3 regions of the Bradyrhizobium sp. Bra78 genome follow, and region 3 is predicted to be linked to each of the others. Evidence: predicted binding sites of a transcription regulator. Region 3 holds the regulator's gene; each other region holds the start of a gene.
What was found. The regulator PhoB, encoded in region 3, activates phosphate uptake and scavenging genes when phosphate is short. The targets are predictions, from matches to a motif close to TGTCATNNANCTGTCAT.
Positions count from the first base shown of each region.

Region 1: OC450_RS31400 (DUF2794 domain-containing protein) is a predicted target of PhoB. The motif match lies at 2,313-2,329, and genes of this name have one in related genera.
Region 2: OC450_RS06160 (alkaline phosphatase D family protein) is a predicted target of PhoB. The motif match lies at 3,248-3,264, and genes of this name have one in related genera.

Region 1 covers NZ_JALJRE010000019.1:62,786-66,983, reverse strand. The annotation lists gene acnA (aconitate hydratase AcnA) at 1-793, shown strand, start outside; gene OC450_RS31405 (DUF1223 domain-containing protein) at 1,026-1,802, shown strand; gene OC450_RS31400 (DUF2794 domain-containing protein) at 2,393-2,761, shown strand; gene OC450_RS31395 (GNAT family N-acetyltransferase) at 2,769-3,299, opposite strand; gene OC450_RS31390 (Bax inhibitor-1/YccA family protein) at 3,528-4,198, opposite strand, start outside.
Region 2 covers NZ_JALJRE010000002.1:467,567-471,764, reverse strand. The annotation lists gene OC450_RS06175 (hypothetical protein) at 14-232, shown strand; gene OC450_RS06170 (aldo/keto reductase) at 303-1,121, opposite strand; gene OC450_RS06165 (hypothetical protein) at 1,367-1,588, shown strand; gene OC450_RS06160 (alkaline phosphatase D family protein) at 1,585-3,159, opposite strand; gene OC450_RS06155 (hypothetical protein) at 3,345-3,764, opposite strand; gene OC450_RS06150 (NAD(P)H-dependent flavin oxidoreductase) at 3,871-4,198, opposite strand, start outside.
Region 3 covers NZ_JALJRE010000024.1:27,670-31,867, forward strand. The annotation lists gene pstB (phosphate ABC transporter ATP-binding protein PstB) at 1-548, shown strand, start outside; gene phoU (phosphate signaling complex protein PhoU) at 560-1,276, shown strand; gene phoB (phosphate regulon transcriptional regulator PhoB) at 1,299-2,006, shown strand; gene OC450_RS33570 (GcrA family cell cycle regulator) at 2,138-2,650, opposite strand; gene OC450_RS33575 (aspartate aminotransferase family protein) at 3,106-4,198, shown strand, end outside.

The sequences.
Region 1 (4,198 bases), on a different contig from region 3:
CATGAGCTCGACCTACGTGCAGAACCCGCCCTATTTCGACGGCATGAAGAAGGAGCCGGAGCCGGTCACCGACATCGTCGAGGCGCGCATCCTCGCCATGTTCGGCGACAAGATCACCACCGACCACATCTCGCCGGCCGGTTCGATCAAGCTCACCTCGCCCGCCGGAAAATATCTCAGCGAGCATCAGGTGCGTCCCGCCGACTTCAACCAGTACGGCACGCGCCGCGGCAATCACGAAGTGATGATGCGCGGCACCTTCGCCAACATCCGCATCAAGAACTTCATGTTGAAGGGCGCTGACGGCAACATCCCCGAGGGCGGTCTTACCAAGCACTGGCCCGACGGCGAGCAGATGTCGATCTACGACGCCGCGATGAAGTACCAGCAGGAGCAGGTTCCGCTGGTGGTGTTCGCCGGCGCCGAATACGGCAACGGCTCCTCGCGCGACTGGGCCGCGAAGGGCACGCGTCTGCTCGGCGTGCGCGCCGTGATCTGCCAGAGCTTCGAGCGCATCCATCGCTCCAACCTGGTCGGCATGGGCGTGCTGCCGCTGACCTTCGAGGACGGCACCTCCTGGTCGTCGCTCGGCCTGAAGGGCGACGAGAAGGTCACGCTGCGCGGTCTCATCGGCGATCTGAAGCCGCGTCAGAAGCTGACCGCGGAGATCGTCTCCGGCGACGGCTCGTTGCAGCGCGTTTCGCTGCTTTGCCGCATCGATACGCTGGACGAGCTCGATTACTACCGCAACGGCGGCATCCTGCACTATGTGCTGCGCAAGCTCGCGGCATAAGCGCGGATTTGTGAACGGTGGCTCACTGCGAAGTGAGTAGAAGGTTAAACGAAGGCGGCCTATCACAAGGCCGCCTTCGCGCGTTTGCGGCAGCTTCGGACGGGCCCGCCCTGCGAAATACTTCGCTTTGGGTGGTTGTCTGGACGCTAGAGTGTGTCGCGCCCGTAAGACTACGGTGACCATCCGGCGGTAAGATTTCCCTTCTCACGAGCAATGGTGTGCGGCGTACGACATGACAGCAATGACGGCTTCTCATCTGGTTTCACGTTGGTCTGGTGCCTTCTGGTCGGGAGCACTTGGTATCTGTGCGATCGTCGCCGTCATACGTCCTGCCGAGGCTGATCCTCGCGCCGTGGTCGAGCTCTTCACCTCCCAGGGCTGCTCGTCCTGCCCGCCGGCCGACAAGATCATCGGCGACCTCTCCAGCGATCCCTCGATCATCGCGCTGAGCATGCCGATCGACTATTGGGATTATCTCGGCTGGAAGGACACGCTGGCGGATTCACGCTTCTCGGCGCGGCAGCGTGCCTATTCGCGCATGCGCGGCGACCGCGAGGTCTACACGCCGCAAGTCGTGGTCAACGGCTCCACGCACGTCGTCGGCAGCGACCGCACCGGTATCGAGAATGCGATCGGCAAGACCGACAAGGGCGTGGGCGTGATGAGCGTGCCGGTGACGATGTCGCTGGCGGGCAAGCAGATCAACGTCTCGGTGGCCGCCAGCAAGGAGCCTGCGGTCTCGCATGGCGAGGTCTGGATCTGCTCGATTGCGAAGTCGGTGCCGATCGCGATCAGCCGCGGCGAAAATCGCGGGCAGCAGGTGATCTATCACAACGTCGTGCGCAACCTGCTCAAGGTGGGCGACTGGACCGGACGTCCGGAAAGCTGGACGGTGCCGATCGAGAACCTCACGCGCGACGGCGTCGACGGCGCGGTGGTCTATGTCCAGGACGGCAGCCGAGAAAAACCGGGCCCGATGCTTGGCGCGGCCTACACGTCGCTGCACTGAACTCGCTCGGCGCTTCGCTTTCTCTCCGACAAATCCCCGCTCTCAATCCTCATGGTGAGGAGGCGCGCCAGCGCCGTCTCGAACCATGCAGGCCCCGCTGATGCATCTCGGGCCTCGATCCTTCGAGACGCCGCTTCGCGGCTCTCAGGATGAGGGGCGAGAGTTTGCGCAGTGGTGGGGAGAACTTGGTCGAGCCGGAAACATCCGGACATAAACAAAAAAGGACCAACTCGCGTTGGCCCTCCTTGTGGCGCGAACAGACCCGATCCTGACGACCCCGGGGGGCTGGGGGCTGAGGAATCCGGAACCGAAAGGACCGGGTCAACGCACACAGGTCTTTTCGCAGTGCAGGGCGGCAGTCGCTGGGCGGAAAAGCGGCGACACTATGATTCCTGCTAACGATCCCGTGACGGTTCGCCGCGATATATTGCCACCGTTGCGTGTGTGCTGATTTGCAACTGATTTGGCCGGTGGAACCAGGAGCCTCTTGCAGAGGAGAACGGTTGGCGCAATCATGCAACTGTCATGATCCGCGGTTCCGGGGACGGTCTTCGCGGACGCGACCATGCTGATGCGACAGGAGGCGCTCCATGAGTCTGTCGGAGGATGCCGATCCGAGCGAACAGCGCGCGGCGGCGCGCCCCGCCGCTGCCAATGCTCAACTGAGCCGCGTGACGTTCAACCGGCTCGAGCTGCACCGTATTCTCAATCTCTACGGCCGGATGGTCGCCGATGGCGAGTGGCGCGACTATGCCATCGACTTCCTGAAAGACCGCGCCGTGTTCTCGGTCTTTCGCCGCGCCTCGGAAGTGCCGATCTATCGAATTGAGAAGGATCCGCGGCTCGCGCGCAAGCAAGGCATGTACAGTGTGATTTCGGCGACGGGCTTGATCCTGCGCCGCGGCCACGAGCTGGAGCGCGTGCTCCTGGTGATCGACCGGAAATTGGCGGTGGTCTGACGAGGCTCTACTTCCCCGGCACCGTGCTCGCGCCCTCGCCGAGGTCGCGCTGCATCATCACGGTGTCCAGCCAGCGGCCGAATTTAAGCCCGACATTGGGATGGGTGCCGATCATCTTGAAGCCGCCCTTGGTGTGCACGCCGATCGAGCCGGCATTGGCGGAATCGCCGATCACGGCGATCATCTGGCGGAAGCCGCGCGCCTCGCATTCGACGATCAGCCGCTCCAGCAGGAGCGCCCCGATGCCTCGGCGGTGGAAGGACGGATCGAGGTAGATCGAGTTTTCGACCGTGAAGCGGTACGCCGGCCTTGGCCGGTAGGCACCGGCATAGGCATAGCCGGCGACGCGCCCGTCGAGGATGGCGACGAAATAGGGATAGCCACCGTCGACCAGCGCGCGGTAGCGGCGCGTCATTTCAGCCAGGTCGGGCGGCGCCAGCTCGAACGTCGCGGTGCCCTCGCGGACAGCCTGCTGGTAGATGGCGGTGATGGCGGGAAGGTCGGCCTCAAGGGCTGGTCTGATCTCAGGTGCGGACATGGGAGGAGATTAGAGCCTTACCGGGACGGCTGGAAGAGGCAACGATGCTTCCACATACTTCGTCATTGCGAGGAGCCCTTGCGACGAAGCAATCCAGAAATGCATCCGCGGAGGCTCTCTGGATTGCTTCGCTTCGCTCGCAATGACGGCGTTTGGGGAAGCATCCGGGCCCAAACAGAAACCCCGGCCTCTCGGCCGGGGTTCGTGTCCGTTCTCTCGTCTCAGCGCTTAGTCGCGCTGGCCGAGCAGCTGCAGGAGCAGCGTGAACAGGTTGATGAAGTTCAGGTACAGCGACAGCGCGCCGGTGATGGCCGCACGCTCTGCAACGTCACCGCCGGCCGACGCGTAGCCGTAGATGTAGTCGTTCTTCAGCCGCTGGGTATCCCAGGCGGTGAGGCCCGCGAACACCAGCACGCCGACCACGGAGACGATGAACTGCAGCATCGTGCTGGCCAGGAACAAATTGACCAGGCTCGCGATGATGATGCCGATCAGGCCCATGAACAGGAACGATCCCATTCCGGTCAGATCACGCTTGGTGGTGTAGCCGTAGAGGCTGAGCGCACCGAACGTGGCCGCGGTGATGAAGAACACCCGCACGATCGAGGTGTGCGTGAACACCAGGAAGATCGAGGACAGCGAGACACCCATCAGCGCCGCGAACACCCAGAACAGGATCTGGGCGGTCGAAGGAGCGAGACGGTTGATACCCGCCGAGATCACGAACACCATGGCGAGCGGCGCGAGCATGAACAGCCACTTCAGGGGGCTGACGAACATCGCGTAGCCAAACGGCGTCAGGAACAGCTTGCCGACGCGGACGGCTTCCGGGGTCGGAACGTCGGTCACGGCGGCCATGTAGACGCCGAGCGCGGCGAGGCCGGTGATGGCCAGGCCAA
Region 2 (4,198 bases), on a different contig from region 3:
GGAGGAGGACATCATGAAGAAGCTTGGTTTTGTGGTTGCGGCTCTCGGCGCGCTCGCGATCGTTGCACCGACGATGGCGAATGCCGAAACGGTGGTGATCAAGAGCGGCCATCACGGCTACGGCGCCCGCGCCGAAATGCGCGAGCATCGCGATCATGGCTGGCATCGCGGCTGGCACCATCGCGACCGGGTCGTGGTGGTCAAGCGCGGTCACCGTCACCACTGGGATTAATGCCTAACGCATCATGGAAATGGCCCCTCGCGGGGCCATTTCTTTGCGTCTCAAAACTGTGCTGGCAAAGCTAATCCCACGCCGGCGCAAAGCCGGGATTGACGCAGCGACTGTCCTTGGGCAACGCGGCGATCTTCTTGCGGTCGGCATCGTCGAGCGTGATCTTCATTGCGTCGAGATTGGCCTGCTGGCTCTCGCGGCGCGCGGCCTTCGGGATCGCCGCGACGCCGTCCTGATCGAGCAGCCATTTCAGCGCAACCTGCGCAGCCGTCGCATTGTGCCTGGTGCCGATCTCCGCCAGCACCGGATCCGAGGCGATGCGTCCCTGCGCCAGCGGGCAATAGGCGACCAGCGGAATCGACCTGGCCTGGAGATAGGCCAGCACCTTCGATTGATCGAGCATGGCGTGATACTCGATCTGGTTGCAGGCGATCGGCGCCTTGATGTCCTCGACCGCGATCTTGAGCAGCGCCGTGGTGAAATTGGCAACGCCGATCGCCCGCGTGCGCCCCTCCTCCTTCAGCTTCATCAAGGTGTCGAAAACCGCGCCCCAGTTCGCGGCTTTCGACGGCCAATGCACGAGATAGAGATCGACATGGTCGAGTCGCAGCTTGTTCAGGCTGGCGTCGAAGGCCCGTCGGATCGCGTCCGGCGCCAGATTCTCGTGCCAGACCTTCGTCGTGACATGCAGCTCGCTGCGCGGCAGCCGCGCCGCGGCGAGAGCCGCGCCGATCGGTTCCTCGTTGCCGTACATCTCGGCCGTGTCGATGTGGCGATACCCGATCGACAGCGCGCTCTCGACCGCGTCGCGGCAGGCATCGCCCTGCATGCGGAATGTGCCGAGGCCGAGCTTGGGCATGCTGATGCCCTGTGTCTTCAGATTGCCCATGAGTTAACTCCTGACGTATTTCAGCGCGCGGTGGGTCCGCGGGAACGGACTCTTCGGTGATGGAAAAGAGGCGGCGGGAGCGGGCACTTTAGCGCGGATGGCACCCCTGGACCAATCAAGATCGGGTTAGCAAAATAGCCGGCGGGCATCGCCGCGACAGCCAAACGGCATTTCAGCTTATGCCCCTCTCCTGTCAGCATCAGACCATGGCGGTCATTCCGGCCGCACGCGACACGGAGACGATCATGCAGACGATTCTGACGATGGCCATCCTGGCGGCCGCCCTTGCCGGTGCCACGCCGACCTATGCCGACGGCTTCGCCTATATGGGCTCACCCAAGCAGGGCGAGTTTTTCGTCCGGCAATCCACGGCCCCGCAGCTGCCGGCCTGGATGAATGCGCGCGCAGAAGCCCCGCAGCCCGTGACCCGGCCCGTGCGCGGCGGCATCGGCCTGCGCATGCCTTAGGAATGCTGCGCCACCACGGCCGGGCGTGCCTGCGGCTGCGGCTCGATGTCGACCGACCAGAGGTCGCGGTCGTCGACGTCTTTCAGCGTCACGGTCATCACGCCGTTGCGGCCGTCGATATCGACGCGGCCGAAGAACTGCAAGCCGAAGCAGGGCGCCAGATTCTCGCCCTGCGCTTCGCTGCATCCGTTCTGGTACATCGCGACCGGACCAAACGTGTCGTCCAGTTCGCCCGGCCCCCAGGTGCCGGCATGCAGGGGACCGGAGACGAATTCCCAGAACGGCTCGAAATCCCTGAACTGCGCCTTGTTTGGATCGTAATAATGCGCAGCGGTGTAGTGCATGTCGGCGGTGAGCCAGACGATGTTGCGAACACCGGTGCGCTTGATCGAGGCCAGCAGATCGGCGATTTCGTGCTCGCGCCGGTCGGGCGGCCCGTCGCCGAGCGCAACCGCATCCGGGCTGACGAGGCCGATCGGCAGGTCGGCGGCGATCACCTTCCAGGTAGCGCGCGAGGCGGCGAGCTCGCGCTTCAGCCAGGCGAGCTGCTCGGCGCCCAGGATCCAGCCGCGATGGTCATCGCCCTTGTTCCAGCTGTCGTCGCGATAGCTGCGCATGTCGATCATGAAGACATCGAGCCGCGGACCATAGGCGATCTTGCGATAGACCCGCCCCTTCCGCGCGCCGATGTCGCGGATCGGCATGAAGTCGAAGAAGGCGCGGCGGGCGCGCGCGACCAAACGCGGCGTGCCGTCGTCCTCGTGGCCGGCGTCGTCATAGCTGCCGGTCGGCGACCAGTCGTTGGTGACCTCGTGGTCGTCCCACTGCGCGAACATCGGCACCTCGGCGTGGAAAGCGCGGAAATGCTCGTCGAGGTGGTTGTATTTGTAGTTGCCGCGGAACTGCGCCAGCGTGTGCGCGACCTCGGATTTCTCCTCGGTCACCAGATTGCGCCAGGTCTCTCCGTTCGGCAGCTTCTGCTGGGAGGGAATCGTGCAGTCGGCGTAGATGTGGTCGCCGGAGTGGATGAAGAAGTCCGGGCGGTTGTCGAGCATCGTGCGATAGCTGCGATAGCCGCCGCGCGAGATGTCGATGCCCCAGCCCTGCCCCGCGACATCACCCGACCACAGGAACGAGATCGACCGGCCGGCAGACGGCGCGGTGCGGAAATGGCCGACGCGGGTTTCGCCGGCAACGCCGGTCGCGACGTCGTCGAAGCGGACTCGATAGAAGATGTCTTGCCCCGGTGGCAGATCGTTCAGAAGGACTTTTGACGTGAAGTCGGCGTCCGGCAACGCATCGCGCGAAGCTGACGCGATGACGGTCTTGAAGCTCTCGACGGTCGAGCACTCCACCTGCATGCGCGCAGGCCGGTCAGCGCGCGCCCAGATCACAGCCGAGCCGTCCGAGATATCGCCGGACTGGATGCCGCCTGCGATCTGCGGACGATCCGCGGCGCGGCCGAGGTGCGGCTTGGCGAGTGTGCCGAGCGAGGCGACGGCGAGGCTTGAGGTGGAGCGGACCAGGAACTGCCGCCGGGTCCAGGCGCGCGCGGCGCGGAGCGTTGCCATTCAGGGAACCTTCGTCGAATCGCGACGGAAGGTGCCTGCGCCGTTTGACTCCCGGCTTACGGTTTCTTGACTCCATGCCTACGGTTTTGCGACGGACAGATGACGGATCGGGCTACACCTGCGCGACGGTGCACTCGTTCGCCCCGTTCTTACGGGGAGAGCGTTGGGTCCGGCTGTCTCGCCAGCTAATGCTTCCAGTTGCAGATGCCGCCGCTGCGGCACGGCCAGGTCTGGATTCGGGTGTCCATCGCCTGCGCATCCAGAGGATTGCCGTGACGATGCGCGAGTCTGGTGCGAGCGGCGCCGCGCGGCTGCGCGGGCCTAGCGTGCGCGACCTTCGGCTCGGACACATGCACACGTTCAGCCGCGACCTTCTTCGGCACATCTACCGGTTCGGCCCGCGCCTGCGCTTCGTTGCCGCCGCGCGCCTCCAGCGCAACAGGAGCGAATTGCGTCTCGGGCCCGAGCCGCTTCGGCGACAGGACTGCCTTGGACAGGTCAAGGCCGAGATATTCACCGGGCTTGTAGTCATCAGCGCGCGCGAGGCCGCCCCATGCGAGCACGACGCCGAGGGCAACGACAAAAGATACGCTCTTCAGGACCACGGACGCCTCCTGAAATTGATTGTTAAGGGGTAATTTACTTCTATCTAGGAGGCGTCGCGCGCAATTCCAGCGGCCAAATGCCGCCGTGGTTAAGAAGTTTGCGGTGTCAGGCGACCTTTCGCGCTGCACCCGTCCCGTCCAGGAACCCCATCAGGCGGCTCCGGATGATGGTTTCCGCTTCGCCCATGATGCGATCCACCAGTTCCTTGCATGAGGGGATGTCGTGGATGAGGCCGGCCACCATTCCGCAGCTCCAGGCGCCCGCATCCATCTGGCCCTCCAGCATGATCCTGGGATAGACGCCCGCGACCTGGTCGTGGATGTCGTCGATCTTGAGCTTGTCGCCCTTCTCGCGCTCGATCTCGAGCAGGCGATCGACGTTGGCGTTCTTGAGCACGCGCTCGGTGTTGCGCAAGCTCCGCATGATCAGGCGG
Region 3 (4,198 bases):
AGACCAACATCCTCGACGGCAAGCTCGACCTCAATCTGCTGCGCGCCCGCGTCGGCATGGTGTTCCAGAAGCCGACGCCGTTCCCGATGACGATCTACGAGAACATCGCTTTCGGCATCCGTCTTTACGAGAAAATCCCGAAGTCCGAGATGGACGGCCGGGTCGAGAAGGCGCTGCGCGGCGGCGCGCTCTGGAACGAGGTCAAGGACAAGCTCAACGCGTCGGGCCTGTCGCTGTCCGGCGGCCAGCAGCAGCGCCTCTGCATCGCCCGCACGGTCGCGGTGCGGCCCGAAGTGATCCTGTTCGACGAGCCCTGCTCGGCGCTCGATCCGATCTCGACCGCCAAGGTCGAGGAGCTGATCCAGGAGCTGTCCGAGAACTACACGATCGCGATCGTCACCCACAACATGCAGCAGGCGGCGCGCGTCTCCGACAAGACCGCCTTCATGTATCTCGGCGAGTTGATCGAGTTCGACGAGACCAGCAAGATATTCACGTCGCCGACCGATCGGCGCACGCAGGACTACATCACCGGCCGGTTCGGCTGAGGAGACAGGACATGGGTTCCGAACATACCGCAAAGGCCTTCGACACCGACCTCCAGGAGCTCACTCGCCTGGTCGCCGAGATGGGCGGAATCGCAGAGCGCATGATCGTCGATTCCGTCGATGCGCTGATCCGCCGCGACGTCGCGCTCGGCCAGCGCGTCGTCGCCATCGACGTCGAGCTCGACGCGCTCCAGAAGAAGATCGAGGAGCGCGCCGTCCTCACCATTGCGCGCCGCCAGCCAATGGCGGTCGATCTGCGCGAGATCGTCGGCGCCATGCGCGTCGCGACCGATCTGGAGCGTATCGGCGACCTCGCCAAGAACATGGGTAAGCGCGTCGCGGCGCTGGAAACGGATTTTCATCCGCTCAAGCTGTTCCGCGGCCTCGAGCACATGACCGACCTCGTGCAGCAGCAGGTCAAGTCGGTGCTGGACGCCTATGCCGCGCACGATCTGCCGGCGGCGATGGCGGTGTGGAAGGGCGACGAGGAAGTCGATGCCATCTGCACCTCGCTGTTCCGCGAGCTTCTCACCTACATGATGGAGGATCCGCGCAACATCTCGTTCTGCATCCATTTGATGTTCTGCGCCAAGAATATCGAGCGCATCGGCGACCACGCCACCAATATCGCCGAGACCGTGTTCTACATGATCGAGGGCCAGGCGATCACCGACAAGCGGCCGAAGGGCGACATGACGAACTTCGCCACGACGGTTCCGAATACCTGATCACGCAAGGAGCGACGACACCATGGGCGCACGCATTATGGTGGTTGAGGACGAGGAAGCTCTCACCGAGCTTCTTCGCTACAACCTCGAAGGCGACGGCTATGACGTCGAGACGGTGATGCGCGGCGACGACGCCGACACCCGGCTCAAGGAGCACATCCCCGATCTCATCGTGCTCGACTGGATGCTGCCGGGTCTGTCCGGCATCGAGCTGTGCCGACGGCTGCGCACCCGGCCCGAGACCAAGCAGCTCCCGATCATCATGCTCACCGCGCGCGGCGAGGAGAGCGAGCGGGTGCGGGGTCTTGCGACCGGCGCCGACGATTACATCGTCAAGCCGTTTTCGGTGCCGGAGCTGCTGGCGCGGGTGAAGGGCCTCTTGCGGCGCGCAAGCCCGGAGCGGCTCGCCACCGTGCTCGCCTATGGCGACATCGAGCTCGATCGCGACAAGCGCCGCGTGGCGCGCTCCGGCCGGCCGATCGATCTCGGCCCGACCGAATATCGCCTCCTGGAGTTCTTCCTGGAGCATCCGGGCCGGGTGTTCTCGCGCGAGCAGCTGCTCGACAGCGTCTGGGGCCGCGACATCTACATCGACGAGCGCACGGTCGACGTGCATATCGGCCGCCTGCGCAAGCTGCTCAATCTCGGCCGCGAGCAGGACCCGATCCGCACCGTCCGCGGCGCCGGCTATGCGCTGGACGACCGTTTCGCGAAGGCGGAGCAGGCGTAAGTTCAGCCGCGAACAGGCAAGTAAAAAGCGCGCCGGGCGGCGCGCATTTCCATTTTTCGATCGTTCCGGTCCCTACTGCGCAATTGCGCGCTAGCTAGTTAGGCCGGGACGATGTCGTTTGGAGCCGGGCTTCAGCGCGGCCCCGGCTTCGCCGGTGCGCGCCGGCGATCCGCCGCGGGCTGATACGCCACGCGCGAGTGCTGGGCGCAATAGGGCAGGCCGGAGAGGGCCTTGCCGCCGCAGAAGAAGAAGTCCGGGCTCGAGGGATCGCCGACCGGCCAGTGGCAGGTCGCCTCGTTCAGCTCCAGCAGCGACAGCCGCTGGCTCATCGGCACCACGTTGTCGTAGGTGACCGGCTCAGCCTCCACCTCGACCTCGAAGGCCTGCGCCAGCGCGGTGTTGCCGCGCGAGATCGGACGGGTCACCCGCATCATGTGCTGCGCGGGACGCGCCTTGCGCGGCCGGGGCGCTGCGGAAGATGGGCTCTTGGCGCGGCCCGACAGGCCGAGCCTGTGCACTTTGCCGATCACGGCATTGCGGGTCACATTGCCGAGCTCAGCCGCGATCTGGCTGGCCGAAAGTCCGGCCTCCCAGAGCTTTTTCAGCTGCTCGACGCGATCATCGGACCAGGTCAAAACCGTCATTGCACCCTTTCCCTCGCTGCGCGCCAGCCATCCTGGGGCCTCGCAGCGAATGCCTAAGCCTTAAAAACCCGTGCCGTCAGAATCCCTTAAGGCTCGCCGGGCGCGCCAATGACGCCCGAACGTTTACGCCGGTACATAAGGACTTAGAGATCAGAACCGCTGCACGAGATGTCGTATCTGACAATCCAAACGCTACAATATGGCGTGACTCCCGCGCAAGAGTCCGCCGACTCGCTTCCACATGTTCCGTGGTGAAAAACCCGCAAAATCGGCACCGCAAGACTACGGATTCTGCGTTTCGCGAGGCTTTCCGGGCGGCATTGACACCCGTCTTGCCAGGCATAAGATAGTGCTGCGTGCCGCCCTTAAAAGGCGGCACGTTTCGTTTTCCGGACCGGTCAATGGTGCGTTGCGCAATGCACATTCAGGCCGTCCACAACATTCAAGTGATCGTCATGACCAACAGCGCCGCGCCGCATTTGCTCCCTGTTTTCGCCAGGGCCGACCTCGGCTTCGAGCGCGGCGAGGGCTGCTGGCTGATCGCGACCAATGGCGAGCGCTATCTCGATTTCACTTCGGGCGTCGCCGTGAATGCGCTCGGTCATGCTCATCCCGCGCTGGTCGCAGCGTTGCAGGAGCAGGCGACCAAGCTCTGGCACATGTCGAACCTGTTCCAGAGCCCGGACGGCGAGAAGCTTGCGAACCGCCTCTGCAACGAGAGCTTTGCGGACTTCGTGTTCTTCTGCAATTCCGGCGCCGAGGCGCTGGAAGGTGTGATCAAGCTGGTCCGCCATCATCACTTCTCCAAGGGGCATCCGGAACGCTATCGCATCATCACCTTCGAAGGCGCGTTCCACGGCCGCACGCTGGCGACGCTGGCCGCGACGGGTTCTGCGAAATATCTCGAAGGTTTCGGTCCGCCGATGGATGGTTTCGACCAGGTGGCGCATGGTGACATCGAGGCCGTGAAGAAGGCGATCGGTCCGCAGACCGCCGGCATCCTGATCGAGCCGATCCAGGGCGAGGGTGGCGTGCGTTCGGCGCCTCCCGGCTTCCTCAAGGCGTTGCGCCAGCTCTGTGACGAGAAAGGCCTGCTGCTCGCGTTCGACGAGGTGCAGACCGGCATGGGCCGCACTGGCGATCTCTTCGCCTATAAGCGCACCGGCGTCACGCCTGACGTGATGTCGCTGGCCAAGGCGCTCGGCGGCGGCTTCCCGATCGGCGCGATTCTGGCGACCGCGGACGCGGCTTCCGGCATGGGGCCCGGCTCGCACGGCTCGACCTTCGGCGGCAATCCGCTCGCGATCTCGGCCGCGAACGCCGTGCTCGACGTCATGCTCAAGCCCGGCTTCTTCGATCACGTCCAGAGGATGTCGCTGCTGCTCAAGCAGAAGCTCGCCTCCGTGATCGACCGTCATCCCGATATCGTCAGCGAAGTGCGCGGCGAGGGCCTCCTGATCGGCATCAAGGCCGTGGTGCCCTCGGGCGATCTGGTCGCAGCTTTGCGCAACGAAAAATTGCTCACGGTCGGCGCCGGCGACAATGTCG